Regions from separate parts of the Arthrobacter sp. 10N410 genome, predicted to be linked through region 3. Evidence: riboswitches for the same ligand, from Rfam matches in the RefSeq annotation. Region 3 holds a riboswitch; each other region holds the start of a gene.
The links. Region 3 has a riboswitch for cyclic di-AMP ahead of AC1DB8_RS09170 (aggregation-promoting factor C-terminal-like domain-containing protein). Riboswitches for the same ligand answer to the same signal wherever they lie in the genome.

Region 1 (4,846 bases), on a different contig from region 3:
CAGCAGGGCTGTTACGGTCAGTTCCGTCGCAGCACCTGCGCCGTTCGGGATCGAGGCCCTCACACTGCCCCGGACGCTTGCCAAAGGCGGAACCATGACGGTCCCGGTCACCTTCTCGCCGACCGTAGCCGGACAGGTCGACGGGACGTTGACCGTCAAAACCTCCGACGGCGAGACGGACCTTCTGGGGGTTCACGGCGTCGGCACCAAGGACGGACTGGGGGCAACGCCGCCCACCCTGGTATTCACCGACGTGCCGACCCAGACCAGCAGTCGCCAGACCGTAAACGTGGTCAACACCGGCACGAGCGTCGCCACGATCACCGGCGTCACCTTGCCGGGCAACGCCCAGCTTGCGGTCGACCCGGCCACGCTGCCGGCCGTGGGACAGAAGATTCAACCCCTTACTTCCGTTCCGGTGTCCGTCACCTTCAGTCCGACGACGGCAACCCCGGTGGCTGATCAGCTCCTCATCACGAGCGACCGAGGATCACTCACGGTACCGGTGACGGCGACCGCCGTGTCGGGCGTAGCGCATCTGCAGCTGCCGGCATCCCTGGACTTTGGTGATGTGCCTGCCGGCGCTGCGGCCACCCGGGATTTCACCATTACTAACACTGGCAACATCCCCCTGACGATCACCAAGGCCAAGGCGCCGGAGGGTGTATTCTCCACCACCGTTCCAATCTCGGAAGGCCTGGTGATCCCGCCTGGAGAGTCCGCACATCAGAGCGTGACGTTCAAGCCGACGGTGGTCGGTCAGGCCGGAACCGCCGACACCTACTATCTGCTGACCGCGGACGACGGCCAAGGAGCACAGAAAGTAATGCTCACCGGAATGGGCGTCGACGATCCCATCGGCCTGAAGGCGTACCAGACCAATGCCGGTGACCCGCGGTCTGTCCTCGGCAGGTCGCTGACCTTGGAGTACCCGGTGGGGGCAGGGAAATGCCAGGACTACACCAAGGGCGTGATCTGCTGGTCCCCGTCCACCGGGGCCCATTGGGTCGCAGGCGCGATCTATGCCCGCTACAAGGCCGCGGGCGGCGCTGCCGGTGTCCTGGGGTTCCCCACCACCGACCAGCTGACAACCCCGGACACGATCGGGCGGTATGAACACTTCGCCGGCTCCGGCGGGGCATCCATTTACTGGACGCCAAGCACCGGGGCGCACCTCATCACGGGCGCGGTCCGTGCCAAGTGGTCGGCCCTGGGCAGGGAACGGGGACTGCTGGGCTATCCGACGTCGGACGAGGCGCGCACCCCTGATGGCGTGGGACGTTACAGCCACTTCACAGGTTCGGGGGGTTCATCGATCTACTGGACGCCAAGCACCGGGGCGCACTTCATCACGGGCGCGGTCCGTGCCAAGTGGTCGGCCCTGGGCAGGGAACGGGGGCTGCTGGGCTATCCGACGTCAGACGAGACGCGCACCCCCGATGGCGTGGGGCGTTACAGCCACTTCACAGGCTCGGGCGGTGCATCGATCTACTGGTCGGCGAAGACCGGGTCGCACTACGTCCTCGGTGCGATCCGTGCCAAGTGGACGGCCCTCGGCAGGGAAAGGGGACGTCTGGGATATCCGACCCGGGACGAGTACGCAGTGTCCGTGGGCCGGGCTTCGGACTTCCAGCACGGGCGGTTGACCTGGAATAGCTCAACCAGACTGGTGACCGGCTAGCGCGTGCGGGCCCCCGGGCCCCAGCGGTCCGCGTAGGACACTGCGCTCGCCGACGGTTTCCCGCGGGAGGACGCAGCTGCTTAGGCCAAGCCGGCCCCCGCACGACAGAATGGATCCATGAGCGAGGCCGGTGACTTCATTGACGCGGCGCTGCTGCGTGAGAGCTCGTGGCAGCGGGCCGAGGAAGCGCAGGCGCGATACGGCCCGGCCCTGGGGAGCTATGGCTCCTCGGTTGGCGCCGTCCGCGGCACTGTCCGCGACGCGCTGCGCCGGTACCGGTCACTAGGCCGCGACGATGTCACCGCCCTCAGCTCGGAGTTGTGGGAGGTGCCCGTCTTCGAACGCCGCCTTGCCGCCATCGTCCTGCTGCAGTCCAGCCTGGCCCTGCTGGACAATTCGGACCTGACCCGGATCGAGGGTTTCCTGCGGACTGCGCGCCTGCGCGAGCTGGCCGATCCGCTGGCGACCGACGTCGTCGGGCCGCTGATTGCGGGACTGGACGGCCAAAACCGTTCCCGCGCGGAAACCGTGCTGGGCCGCTGGCTGCAGGACCCGGACGATTGGCTGCGGCGGGCGGCCCTGATGGCGCCGCTCCGCGAGCTACGGGCCGGGGGAGGGGACTGGGACCGTTACCGGCGCCAGGCCGGGCTGGCGGAGTCGGGCACCCCGGACGACGCCGGTCTGGTGAGGGAGGCGATCGCTGCCGTCACCTCCGGGATGGCGAAGTAGCGCTACTTGCCGGGCCGGCGCTCCACGACGGCATACGCCTTTCCGTCGAGGAACTGCCAGTCGGTCACCACCATAAAACCGAGCGCGTCCACGCGGTCATTCAGGACGTGGATATCGAAGCCGCCGTCGCGCGGTTCCGCGTCCCACGTGGCTACGTGGATTTCCTTTCCCTCGAGAACCAGCAGCTCTGTGTTGACGTCGAAATCCTCCTGCGGCTGATCGCTGAGCTGGCAAATTGCGACACAGTGGCTGTTCATAACGGGGCCTCCGCTCGGGGAATGCTGGGTGCCCTCATCCTATGGCTGGCAGGTAGCAGCGTCCTAGGCTTTCTTCCGCGCCAGGACACGGATCCGTTATCTGAATGTGACATTCCCGCCCGGGCCCGTTACCGTAGATGGGTGCCTGTTTGTTTCCGATACGGGCGCTCCCGAGCCGATTGCCTAACTCTGCCGCGGCCTGGGATCCGAATGCAACCTTTCTGGCAGAGACGGGGAAACCACTTTTGACCTGCAGTTTTAGCAGGTCTTGGGGTGAAGCCGCACAGCGCCCGCATTGACGGGCCCGCGGCCGGGTGCCTCCCATCCGAATCCGACAGCTCACCTCGCAGGCATTGGGAGAGGCTACAAACATGACTTCAAGCATTACTTCTGCGCGCCATCGTTCCGACGCATCCGCCGGACGGGCCTCAGCATTCTCGGGCAAATCAGGCACCATCGGTCGTCAGGCCGCAGTAATCTTCGCAGCCTCCGGCCTCGTCCTCACGAGCGGAATGGCAGCCAATGCAGCCGTTGCCCCGGCCGAAAACAAGACCGGCCCGGCTTCGTCGGTTGACGTCGGCAGCAAGGTCTCCGCGCCGGTTACCGCTGATTCCGCAGTTCAGATCAGCTTCGCCCGCCCGGCAGTCGCTACCACGCCGGCGCCCGTGATCGAGCAGCCCAAGCCCGTCACCGCCCCTGCGGTTGCCGCCGCTCCGGCTGTCGCGCCTGCCCCCGCTCCGGTGCTCGCGCCGGCAGCGCCGCAGGTCAGCGTTCAGGCGAAGGCGGCCGTGGCACCTGCCTCGGCAGCCGGCGGAGCCAACGCCGCGATGCTTTCGGCCGCCTACAGCCAGATCGGCATCACCCAGGACTGCACCGCCATGGTGGAGAAGGCCCTCGGTGCGGCCGGTATCCACGTGGGCGACCTCGGTCCCCAGCAGTTCATGGGCTACGGCAAGGTTGTGGGTGCCCCGCAGCCCGGCGACATGATCGTCCAGTCCGGCCACGTCGCCATCTACGCCGGTGACGGCATGGCCATCAGCGGTGGCATGAACGGCAGCAACCAGACGATCAAGCACCCGCTGTCCTGGCTGACCGCCACGGGTGGCGTGACCTTCGTCCGCGCCAGCGCATAGCAAAAAGCGTAAGAACCTCTTTCCAGGGCCGGTGGTCGGCTGCTAAACGGCAGCTGGCCACCGGCTTTTGTGCACGTTTACGCCGGCCGGTGAGCTCAGCCGGCGTACCGCAGCAGGACGACGCCGTTGCCAAACGCGCGGGTGCCGGCGAGCGTGAGCGCGGTCCTGTCGTCTGCTGACTTGAACAAGGGATTCCCCCGCCCGATCAGCACCGGGTGGACATAAATCCAGTACTCGTCAATGAGCCCGAGCCGGCGGAAGGTATCGGCGAGGTCGGCCCCGCCCAGTGCCAAGTCGCCGCCGGGCTGCGCCTTCAGTGCCAGCACGTCATCGGCGACGACGTCGCGCACCACCGTAGTGTTCCAGTCGGCCCGTTCCAGCGTCCTGGAGTAGACAATCTTCGGCATGTCCCGCCAAATTTTGGCGAACTCGACCATAGCCGGTGTACTGGACGGATCCTGGTCCGCCGTCGGCCAGAAGTCGGCCATCAGTTCGTAGGTCACGCGGCCGTCCAGGAAGGCGCCCATAGAGGCCAGTTGCTCGTTGAAGTGGCTGTGGAGCTCCTCGTCCACCATGTGCCAGTCAATCTCTCCGTTCGGCCCCTCGAAAAAACCGTCGAGGGAGACCTGGAGGGCCAGAATGATCTTTCGCATGGGCCAGAGCCTACGCCCGGACGAAGCGTTGCGGGAAGGCGGCGCTCGTCCCCGGTGAGCGGCAACATCCTGCCGTTTTGGACTCCAAGCTCGTGCCGTAGGCTCGCGACAAAAGAATTTCGGCAGTATGTTGCCGAATGGGCAATATTCGGGCACTATTAGGAGAGTCCTGCTGAGGGATCGGCAAAATGATGCCGATATGGCGAAGCCGGGACATCAGACCGCGGCATGGTGTGCGCGCAGCGAAGGGGAGTGCCAGTGAGCGACGTGGCGGCGATTGCCGAGGGGATCCGCCGGACCCGCAAGGAGGCCGGACTGACCCAGGAGGACCTGGCGCACCTGGCCGGCACCTCGGAGCGTACCGTCCGCGCCATCGAGACCGGGAGCGGCAAC
Region 2 (4,846 bases), on a different contig from region 3:
CGGCCGACTCCGCGCCGCCCACCGGATCGTGAGCTGCGCCGGTGTCTTCGGTGTCTTCGAGCGCGGCGAGCCATTCGGCGTCGCTGTCCCCGATCTTGACCTCGCCCGCGCAGATTCCGCCGAGCATTTCCACGACGGCGCCGAGCTGCGGCCCGAACGTGTCCCGCACCTCCCCTGGCGCTGGGACGCCGGTGCTGACGACTTCGGCGCCGGTGAGCACCAGCCGCACCATCGCCTTGCCGAGGACCGGCAGGGCGTCGTGACCGGCGAGGGCGGCCAGGGCCAGGTGCGCGGGGTTGAGCACGGCGCCGGCCTTGATCAGCACCTCTCCGGCGGCGGCTTCCTCCGCGGCCTTGCGGATGTGTTCGCCGTTGCGGGGTTCCCCGGGCTTGGCGCCACCGCCCAGTTTCAGGACCGGCAGCCCGTCCTCGTCCGGGGCGATGACGCCGCTCTCGCTGCGGAGCACGGCTTTCGCACCCGGCGGGATCAGTCCTCCGGTGTTGATCGGGCTCGCCTGGTGCGGGGCCAGCCGCTGGCCCGGCTCGGCCAGGATCCACGGGCCGCTGCCGTTGACCGCCCAGCCGTCCATCGCGGAGGAGGCGTAGTGGGGCATGTCATGCAGTGCTGTCAGGTCCACGGCCAGCGTCCGGCCCAAGGCGTGCCGGAGCAGAATGGGCGAGGACGGGATGGGCACGGCGCAGTCGAAGGCCAGTTGCCGGGCTTCCTGCCAGCTGTGGGCGACATGCCGGTGCGGCGCCTCCGCGACGGCGGCGGCGCCGTCGTCGGCGTCATCGTCGTCGTGGGCGTTATTGTCGACGGAGGCGTCGGCATCCGGTGGCGCGGCGGACGGTTCGGACACGGAATCGTCGTCCTCGACGCCGCTGCTGCCGTCAGGGGGCTCCGGGGTCATGCCCCGGAAGCCTCGGCGGCGGCGTACTCCTTGGCGAGCTTCCGGGCCACGCCCATGGCGGCCTGCATTGACACGCTGTCCGGCGCCTGGCCGGATCCGGACGCCAGGCCGGCGGCGAAGCCGGCGATGAAGGTGGTCAGCGGCGCGGCCGGCCGGACGACGGAGTGGGCGGCCACACCGGCCAGCCCCAGCACTTCGTTGATGTCGATCTCGACATCTTCGAGCTCAAGGGCCTGGAGCAGCGCACGGCACCAGTCTTCAAGCGTTTCATCCTGGCTCTTCACCGTTTGCCTCCAAAGTTGAGTTGGGCCCCAGCGCCCCGGACTGGCCCGGACCGGGCGTGGACACCCCCATGGCGGAGGCGTCGTCCCAAGTGTCCACATCATCGGTGGAACCCGACGGAACCGGAACCTGCCGCAGCTCAAGACTAGCAAGGAGGGAGAACACTGAGCCCCCCTCGAGGGCGTTCCGCCGCGCCGCGTCGGCGACGGCGCGTTCTAGCGCGGCCGTGCCATAAAGTCCCACGAGGGGTTGCAGGCGGCCGTCCGCCGAAACGGCCACGAACCCGTCGACGGGGCCGGCCGCGGCGTCACCCGGGGCATTGGCGAGGACATCAGCCAGTGCGTCGAGCAAGGCGCGGACGGCGTCGGCCACGCGGGGCATGTCGCAGGCCAGCACGAGGGTCAGCGAGGCCGCGCCGGCTGCGGCGGGCTCGCCGCGCCCAACGGCGGCCAGGGCGGAAAGGCCGGCGGCAATCGCGGCGGCGGGTCCGCCAAACGGCGGGTCCTCGCGACAGCCGAGCACATCTGGTGGGAGGTCGCCGGGGTCGGGGCCGACGACGACGGTCCGGCGGGCGCCCCGGGCAGCCTGCAGTGACCGACTTAGCAGGGTGCCGCCGTCGACCGTCAGCCGGGCCTTGGGTACGCCGCCAAGCCTGGCGGACCGGCCCCCGGCGAGTACAACAGCGTCAAATTCCACCAGCCCAGCCTAGCCGCATCGGCCTCACCGCGGCCGGGTCAGCCCGCGACGCCGGTGCGCCTGCTCAGTGCGCCTTTTCGGGGAGCAGGAACGGATCCCAGGCGGGCGTCGGCTTCTCCAGTTCCTTGATCTGCCAGATCGTGCCCTTCGGCGGCCCGGGAACGAAGCCCAGTTTCCAGCCCATTTCGGCGGGCGTGTGGTCTCCCTTGGCGTTGTTGCAGCGCAGGCAGGCCGCCACCAGGTTCTCCCAGGAATCCGCCCCGCCCCGCGACTTGGGGTGGACATGGTCGATGGTGTGGGCAGCCTTGCCGCAGTAGGCGCAACGGTGGTTGTCCCTGCGGAGCACTCCCCTGCGGCTCACGGCCGTCAGGGTGTTGTAGCGCGGCCTGATGTACCGGTTAAGCAGGATCACCGTCGGTCGGCCGAGGATATCCTGCGGACCCACCACGGGGTCATCCCCCTCGGCCACCACGCTGGCCTTCCCGGTCAGTACAAGCACCAGCGCCCGGCGGAAGGTGACTACCGCCAGCGGTTCATATCCAGCATTCAGAACGAGAGTGCGCATCCGCATACCTCTTCACGGCCGCACCCGCCAGGGGCACGAGGGCCGGCTGCCCTGTGCATGGTCGGGCTATGGATCGACACCACAAGAGTAAACACCGAAGGCCCGGATTGCCGAATTTTTCTTTGCCGGGCTTCCCGGCCGCGCGTCGGCGGGCGGGCGCGAGCGAGCCGCAAACTGCAAAGGACCCCTGCCGCGAGGGCAGGGGTCCTTCACAAAGCTTCAGGCGTTAGACGCGCCTAAGTCCTAGCCGCCGACGCGGATGAAGACCGGGCCGGAGCCCACGTTGACGCTGTACAGCGCGGTGGTGCCGCCGTTCCAGCCGCCATGGACGGCCATGCCGTTGCCGACGTAAACGGCGATGTGGGCCATGCCCATGCCGCCGTTCTGGTAGTAGGCGAGGTCGCCCGGCTGGGCCTCGGCGGCGCTCACGGTGCGGCCCAGGGACAGGTAACCCGCCGGCCAGCCGTGGTAGTGGACGCCCACTGCGGCCAACGCGTTGGTGGCCAGCATGGTGCAATCCTGGGAGACACCGATCTGTGCGTAGGCAGCAGCGGCGATCGAAGCGCCCATGCCGCTGACGGCGGCCGGAGCCTTGGTGGCCAGCGATGCGGTGACCGCGGTGCCGGTACCAGTTCCGGTACCGGTGACGGCGGTGTCCGCTTCCTGGACGTTGACGACGGGCTTGGCCGCCTCGACAACGGGAGCCGGCGCGGTGGTGACAGCAGGCTTCTCGTAGGAGATCGCGATGCTGGAGGCCGCGGAGATCGTGGCCGGTGCGTTGGACTGTACTTCCATGGCCGAAGCGGAAGTCGATTCACGCTGAACGTTGGTCTCGGCAGCGTTGGCTGCGATACCGCTGGTCAGGACCAGGCCGGAGGCTGCAGCGATAACCGCGGCCTGGCGACCCATACCACCGGCGTTGTCGCCGACGGCCTTAGCAATGACAGCCAGCGAGTTGGTCTTGGTGACCTCCGCGCGGTGGCGTGCAATGGTTGCACGAGTAGTCATTCAGTTCTCTCTTTCGTGATCCTTGGGTCCGCGCTGCTTGCAGGCGGGACTGAGGACGCTCCGGCATCTTGGGGGTACGCCGGATCGCCCCGAAACGGGTTTCTTAGCGAAGGGTGTACTGCGAAGACGCGCCAAAAGCGGGAACTGCGTTGTGTGATCCAGTCCGGGCGCCGGCAAGGGCGGCACGGAGCATGGAATTCAGCGGGCTCAACTGAGCCTCGCCAGCGCGAGAACGCGCAGCATTGTGGCGTGAAGACACGAAAGTAGCCTCTCCCAATGCCTACGAGGTGAGCTGTCGGATTCGGATGGGAGTCACCCGGCCGCGCTGCTTCCTGGGAAGCTTTGCGACTTAACCCCAAGGTCTTCTTGCGAAGACCAAAATTGGTTCCCCCGCCCCTGCCAGACGATGTCATGCGAACGGACCTTGAGCGGTGGCAGAGTTAGGCAATCCACTCAAGAGCGCCAACTTCGGAGAAGTTGGCGTGCTTCATACGGTACAGCAGTTGGGACTCAATGTCACATTCAGATCACGGCGTGTCACAGAAATGCGAGTGGTCCCTCGGCTTGGCTAAAGCCAGCCGAGCGGGTCAACAACTTCCCCGTTGACCATCACCTCGAAGTGGAGGTGGCAGCCGGTGGAGGCGCCGGTGGTCCCGCTCATCGCCACCACATCGCCACGTGAGACCTGCTGGCCCACGTGGACGTCGGAGGACGACAAGTGGTTGTACGTGGTCTCCAGGCCGTTGCCATGGTCGATCACGACCCGGTTGCCGCCCCCGTAGGGGTGCCAGCCGGAAAAGGTTACGGTGCCGCTCGCGGCGGCATGTACAGGAGTGCCGCACTGGGCCGCGTAGTCCTGGCCCCGGTGGAATTCCCCGACGGCTCCCGTGATGGGACTGACCCGGTAGCCGAACGGCGAGGCCGTGACCATGGAATCCAGCGGCGCCCCGAGACTGCCCGCGGAGGCTGCCCGGGTGATGCTGCCGACGGACTGCGCGCTCAGCAACTGCTTGAGCTTGCTGTCCGGGTCACCCTTGGTGGTGACGGCCGTGCGGTTGAAGTTGATTTCGGCGGCCGGGGCCTTGACCTCGGGCTGGGCCGCCGCGGAAACCGAACCGGACCTGGCCGCATCGGTGGCCATCACGGGGCCGGTGGCCGGAACTGTAACGGTGAGGACCAAACCCGTGGCGGCCAGGGCAATGCCTGCCTTCTGCCCCACGCCGCTGACAGCGGCGAAGTCTGTTACCTGACGGAACGCGCTGCGCCGGCCGCGGCGCGCTTCGCGGTGCGCGTCACGCGGGCGCTCGTCGAGGACGACGGCGGCCGGGCGTGGCTCCGGAGCGGGACCGGTCGCACGACGGCGGCCCCTGACGGTCTGGGTGGTC
Region 3 (4,846 bases):
GGGGCTGGGCTGGGTGGGGATCGTGATCCTGGCCCACAGGCTGTTCCATGTGCTGCGGCACCGGGAACACACCGGCCCCGCGCCGACGTTCGACAACGATGCGCACCTGCGCGACGGCGCCCCCGCCCGCGGCCGCAAGGGCAGCACCGCGGAGCGGACCGCCGACGCCGATACCCCGGACCCCGCGGGACGGTCCTGAAGGTCCGGGTGGTAGTTTTGACCCATGCGCACTCTCGTTGTCGACCACCCGCTGGTCGCCCATAAACTCACCGTTCTGCGGGACAAGAACACCCCGTCCCCGGTCTTCCGCCAGCTCACCGAGGAGCTCGTCACGCTCCTGGCCTATGAGGCAACCCGGGACGTCCGCACCGAGCCGGTGACCATCGAGACGCCGGTCAGCACCACCGTCGGCACGGCTTTCACCAAGCCCACCCCGCTGGTGGTTCCGATCCTGCGCGCCGGTCTCGGCATGCTGGAGGGCATGACCAAGCTGGTGCCCACCGCCGAGGTCGGCTTCCTGGGCATGGCCCGGGACGAAGAGACCCTGGACATCATCACCTACGCCGAGCGCCTCCCGGAGAACCTGACAGACCGGCAGATCTTCGTCCTGGACCCGATGCTCGCCACCGGCGGCACCCTGCGCGAGGCGATCAAGTTCCTCTTCAAGCGCGGCGCGTCGGACGTCACCTGTATCTGCCTGCTGGCCGCCCCGGAGGGCCTGGCCAAGCTGGAAGAAGAGCTCTCGGACGCCAACGTGACCATCGTGCTGGCCTCCATCGACGAGAAGCTCAACGAAAAGTCGTACATTGTGCCCGGGCTGGGCGACGCCGGAGACCGCCTGTACGGCATCGCGGTCTAGCCGCCGGCATGCACTGCTGCCCTCGCGGGTAGGGCGGTTGAAACGTCCCCGCGGTCAAGGGTTCCGGCGTAAGGCGTCCGGGACTAGCCTGTGCCCATGGACTGGAAACTTGAACTCGTGTTTGTCCCCGTGTCGGATGTGGACCGGGCCAAGGACTTCTATGTGAACAAGGTCGGCTTCAACGCCGACTACGACGAACGGCCCACGCCAGGCATCCGTTTCGTCCAGCTGACCCCGCCGGGTTCCGGGTGCTCGATCGCGATTGGCGAGGGCCTCAACGACGCCCCGCCCGGCACCGCCCCCGGCCTCCAGCTGGTCGTGAGCGACATCCAGGCGGCGCACCAGCAACTCAAGGACAACGGTGTGGACGTCAGCGACATCGATGTCCAGGACTGGGGGCATTTCGTCTACTTCGCCGATCCCGACGGCAACAAGTGGGGGGTGCAGTACATCCCCAACCGTCCGAACGGCTAGCGCGGCCGCGCGGTTCCGTAGCGCGGCCCGTATTCCGCAGGCGCGGCGGCAGGCGCACGTGAGGCCCCGGATCCCAAGATCCGGGGCCTCACTCATGGCATGCAGCCTCGGCCGCGCTTAGTACCAGTTGTTCGCGTAGTGGAAGTTCAGGGCGCCGCACGGTGAACCGTAGCGGTCCTGCACGTACTGCAGTCCCCAGTTGATCTGGGTCCGGTAGTTGGTCCGGTAATCGGCGCCGGCGCTGGCCATCTTTTCGGCGGGCAGCGACTGGACCACGCCGTAAGCGCCGCTGCTGGCATTGGTAGCCGTGGTCTTCCAGTCGGACTCCCTGGTCCACAACTTCATCAGGCACTGCATCTCGCTCGGGGCCCAGCCGTGGGCGGGCAGCTGAGAGGCGGCGTAGGCCTGCGCACCGGCGGGGTCGTCAATGGCGACCGGCTTCGCGGGAGCAGGCGCCTTGGCAGCCGGAGCCGGCGCCTTGGCCGCCGGGGCCTTGGCGGGCTTGATTTTGGAGGCCTGGGCCTCCACGCTCATCGGGGCGGGCGAGGTGGGCGTGTTGCTGCCGACGCGTTCGAAGTCCAGGGTCTGCAGGGACGCGGCCGTGTCTTTCGACGCTTCGGCCGTATGCGCGGCAGTGCCGGAGGCCTGGCCCGCGGCCCCTGCCCCCAGCAGGACGGCGAAAGCGGTGGCTACGACGGCGGCGCGCTTGCCATTGGTCCGGGCACGGGCACGGGGCCGGGACGGGCTCGAAGTGTGCTTCGCCGGCTCGGCGCGGTGGCGCGCGCGCTCGGCGTCGGACGTGCGTTTAGCGCCTTCTGGGCGCGTGGGTGCCTTGATTTCAGTCATGTTCGCCTCTCAACGCCTACGGAGTTAGCTGTCGGGTTCGGATGCGAAATCCGGCCGCACGGAATCTCGACGTGGCGGCTTAACCCCAAGGGTGCATGGATGCAGAATGCCCGGGAACTCTGGGTTCCCCGTCTCTGCCTGGTCCATGGGAATCCGGGTAGCGGCAGAGTTTGGCGTCAGCCCGGACACGCGGCCAGATCGATGGCCGCACCCTAAAACGGTACCGGACTTTCAATCAGATGTCACAGCTCGACGCCGGTAAGCATCGAGCGGGCACGGAACCGTCGAAACGGCGCGGCGGAGACGGAGGCAAGCGGGGGAGAGGAGCCTACTTCGCCAGCTTGTACACGGTGGCGTTCCCCACGGTCTGGGCCTGGTAGTTGGCCGCGACCCAGCTGGCGACCTCGGAGTTGCCGCCGCGGCCCCCGCCCAGGCCGCCCATGCCGCCGGAGATGAAGTAGCCGATCTCGCCGCGGTCCACCATCGCTTGGAACTGCTCGAGCGTGGGGTACGGGTCGCCGCCGTTCCAGCCGCCCAGCGCGATCACATTGGTGCCGGTGGCGAGTTCCAGGCTGGCGGCCTGGGTGGCGCCGGAGACAATCCCGGACCATTTGGCGCCGGAGGACTTCAGCAACGCTGTCAGCTCGGCCGACGCCGTATCCGCGCCGGGTCCGCCGGGCCCGCCGGCGGCCGCCCCGCTGGAACCGAGGATCCCGCCGTCCGGCCTGCCCGCCGCCCCGAAGCCGCCGCCCATCGCGGACGCGGTGGGCCCGGAGGTGGGGATTGACCCCGAATGCGCCTGGGCCGCCGTCGCCAGCGTCCAGGCGGTGGTCCCGAGCCCGCCGGCCAGCAGTGAAAGGACCACGACGCCGGCCGCAGCGGCTTTGCGGAGCCGGGCCGGGAGCGCCGCCAGGCTGTCCACCCGGAGCAGCAGCGCCGCGGCGGCCAGCACGCCCAGGACGACGGCGATCACCCGGAGCCCGGGCAGCCATGCCGGGTCGCGGCCCAGGAGCACGGCGGACCAGACCGAGGCAGCCAACACCGTCACGGCCAGGACCATCCGAGCGGGCCAGTGGGTCCGGCCGCGCCACAGTTCCGCCGAGCCGATGCCCACCAGGGCCGCGACGGCGGGGGCCAGTGCCACGGCATAGTACGGATGCACGGTGCCGCTCATGAAGCTGAAGATGCCTGCCGTGATCAGCAGCCAGCCGCCCCAGAGCAGGAGCGCGGCACGGGTGGCGGAGCTCCGGGCCTCGCGCCGGGTGAACCACAAACCTGCCACCAGCAGAACCAGGGCCGCCGGCAATAGCCAGGACACTTCGCCGCCGAAACTGGTCCCGAACATCCGGGTGATCCCGGCCGCGCCGCCGAAGCCCACGTTGCCGTTTCCGCCCGGGCCGCCGGCATTTCCGAAAGCATTTCCACCGGGCATCCCGCCGCCGGACCCGGTGATCCGGCCCAGGCCGTTGTAGCCGAAGGTGAGTTCCAGGAAGCTGTTGGTCTCCGACCCCGCCATGTACGGCCGGGCCGAGGCGGGAGTGAGCTGGAACAGCGCCAGGTAGCTGCCGGCCACGACGGCGATCCCCGCCGCGGCGGCGAGGAGGTGCAGGAGCCGGCGGCCGAGGGTGGTGGGTGCCGCCCACAGGTAGGCTAGGGCCAGTCCGGGCACTATCAGGAAGCCCTGCAGCATCTTGATCAGGAACGCCAGGCCGATTACCGCGCCGGCTGCGGCGAGCCATTTCCAGCCGGCCTTTTCGATGGCGCGGGTGGTGAGGTAGGCGGCCAGCACCAGGCACAGGGTGAGCATGGCGTCGGGGTTGTTGAAGCGGAACATCAGGGCTGCCACTGGGGTCAGCGCCAGGGCGCCGCCGGCCAGTAGGCCCGCCGCGGGACCGGACACGCGCTTGACGGTCAGGTACAGAAGTCCAACGGCGGCCACCCCCATCAGCGCCTGGGGAATGAGCATGCTCAGTGCCGAGAAACCGAAGATCCGCCCGGCGAGGGCCGGGATCCAGAGCGCGGCCGGTGGCTTGTCCACCGTGATGGCGTTGCCCGCGTCGAGGGAACCGAACAGCAGCGCGGTCCAGTCCTTGGTGCCGGCCTGGATCGCTGCGGCGTAGAAGGAGTTGGCGTAGCCGGTGGCTTCCAGGTTCCACAGGTACATCACTGCGGTGAAGACCAGCAGCAGGGCCGCCGAGGGCCGCACCCACCACCGCTGTGGTCCGAACAGCAGGCGTGCCCGGCGGTCCTGCGCGGCGGGCGCTCGAGGAGCTGCCGGGCGGGTCGCCGTCGTCGGGTGTGCGGGCGCCGATGCGGGCGTGCTGCCGGCCGGGCCGCCGGTGGCGGGGTCGAGGGTTGCGGTCATTTACTTGGCCGTTTCTGTGTGGGGGAGGGCTGAGGCGTTGGCGTTGGCGTCGGACGCCGGAGCATAGGGAACGGCGCCGGGGGCCGGAGGAATGGGGGCGCCCCGACGGCGGAAGACCACGTGCCGGAACAGCAGGAATTTGATGGCGGTGGCGGCCAGGTTGGCGGCGGTCACTGTGACCAGTTCCAGCCAGCGGTCAGGGGTTCCGCCGGACGTGCCGTGGACGAAGGCGAGCGCACCGGAGGTCAGGGCCAGCCCGATCCCGAAGACCAGCAGCCCCTCGAAATGGTGGCGGGCCGCCT

Region 1: linked by a shared signal. The riboswitch ahead of AC1DB8_RS05640 (hypothetical protein) and the one ahead of AC1DB8_RS09170 (aggregation-promoting factor C-terminal-like domain-containing protein) in region 3 are both predicted to bind cyclic di-AMP.
Region 2: linked by a shared signal. The riboswitch ahead of AC1DB8_RS11905 (NlpC/P60 family protein) and the one ahead of AC1DB8_RS09170 (aggregation-promoting factor C-terminal-like domain-containing protein) in region 3 are both predicted to bind cyclic di-AMP.

The regions. Positions count from the first base shown of each region.
Region 1 covers NZ_JBFTIP010000002.1:241,734-246,579, forward strand. Annotated here, with positions in the region: gene AC1DB8_RS05625 (Ig-like domain-containing protein) at 1-1,681, shown strand, start outside; gene AC1DB8_RS05630 (DNA alkylation repair protein) at 1,799-2,410, shown strand; gene AC1DB8_RS05635 (hypothetical protein) at 2,413-2,667, opposite strand; cyclic di-AMP (ydaO/yuaA leader) riboswitch at 2,869-3,034, shown strand; gene AC1DB8_RS05640 (hypothetical protein) at 3,039-3,800, shown strand; gene AC1DB8_RS05645 (dihydrofolate reductase family protein) at 3,896-4,453, opposite strand; gene AC1DB8_RS05650 (helix-turn-helix transcriptional regulator) at 4,712-4,846, shown strand, end outside.
Region 2 covers NZ_JBFTIP010000004.1:189,813-194,658, forward strand. Annotated here, with positions in the region: gene AC1DB8_RS11885 (molybdopterin-binding protein) at 1-910, opposite strand, end outside; gene AC1DB8_RS11890 (DUF6457 domain-containing protein) at 907-1,194, opposite strand; gene mobA (molybdenum cofactor guanylyltransferase) at 1,178-1,888, opposite strand; gene AC1DB8_RS11900 (HNH endonuclease) at 1,953-2,453, opposite strand; gene AC1DB8_RS11905 (NlpC/P60 family protein) at 2,697-3,461, opposite strand; cyclic di-AMP (ydaO/yuaA leader) riboswitch at 3,725-3,883, opposite strand; gene AC1DB8_RS11910 (M23 family metallopeptidase) at 4,030-4,846, opposite strand, start outside.
Region 3 covers NZ_JBFTIP010000003.1:317,539-322,384, reverse strand. Annotated here, with positions in the region: gene AC1DB8_RS09185 (phosphatase PAP2 family protein) at 1-199, shown strand, start outside; gene upp (uracil phosphoribosyltransferase) at 224-859, shown strand; gene AC1DB8_RS09175 (VOC family protein) at 956-1,333, shown strand; gene AC1DB8_RS09170 (aggregation-promoting factor C-terminal-like domain-containing protein) at 1,451-2,179, opposite strand; cyclic di-AMP (ydaO/yuaA leader) riboswitch at 2,178-2,358, opposite strand; gene AC1DB8_RS09165 (glycosyltransferase family 39 protein) at 2,508-4,544, opposite strand; gene AC1DB8_RS09160 (bifunctional glycosyltransferase family 2/GtrA family protein) at 4,545-4,846, opposite strand, start outside.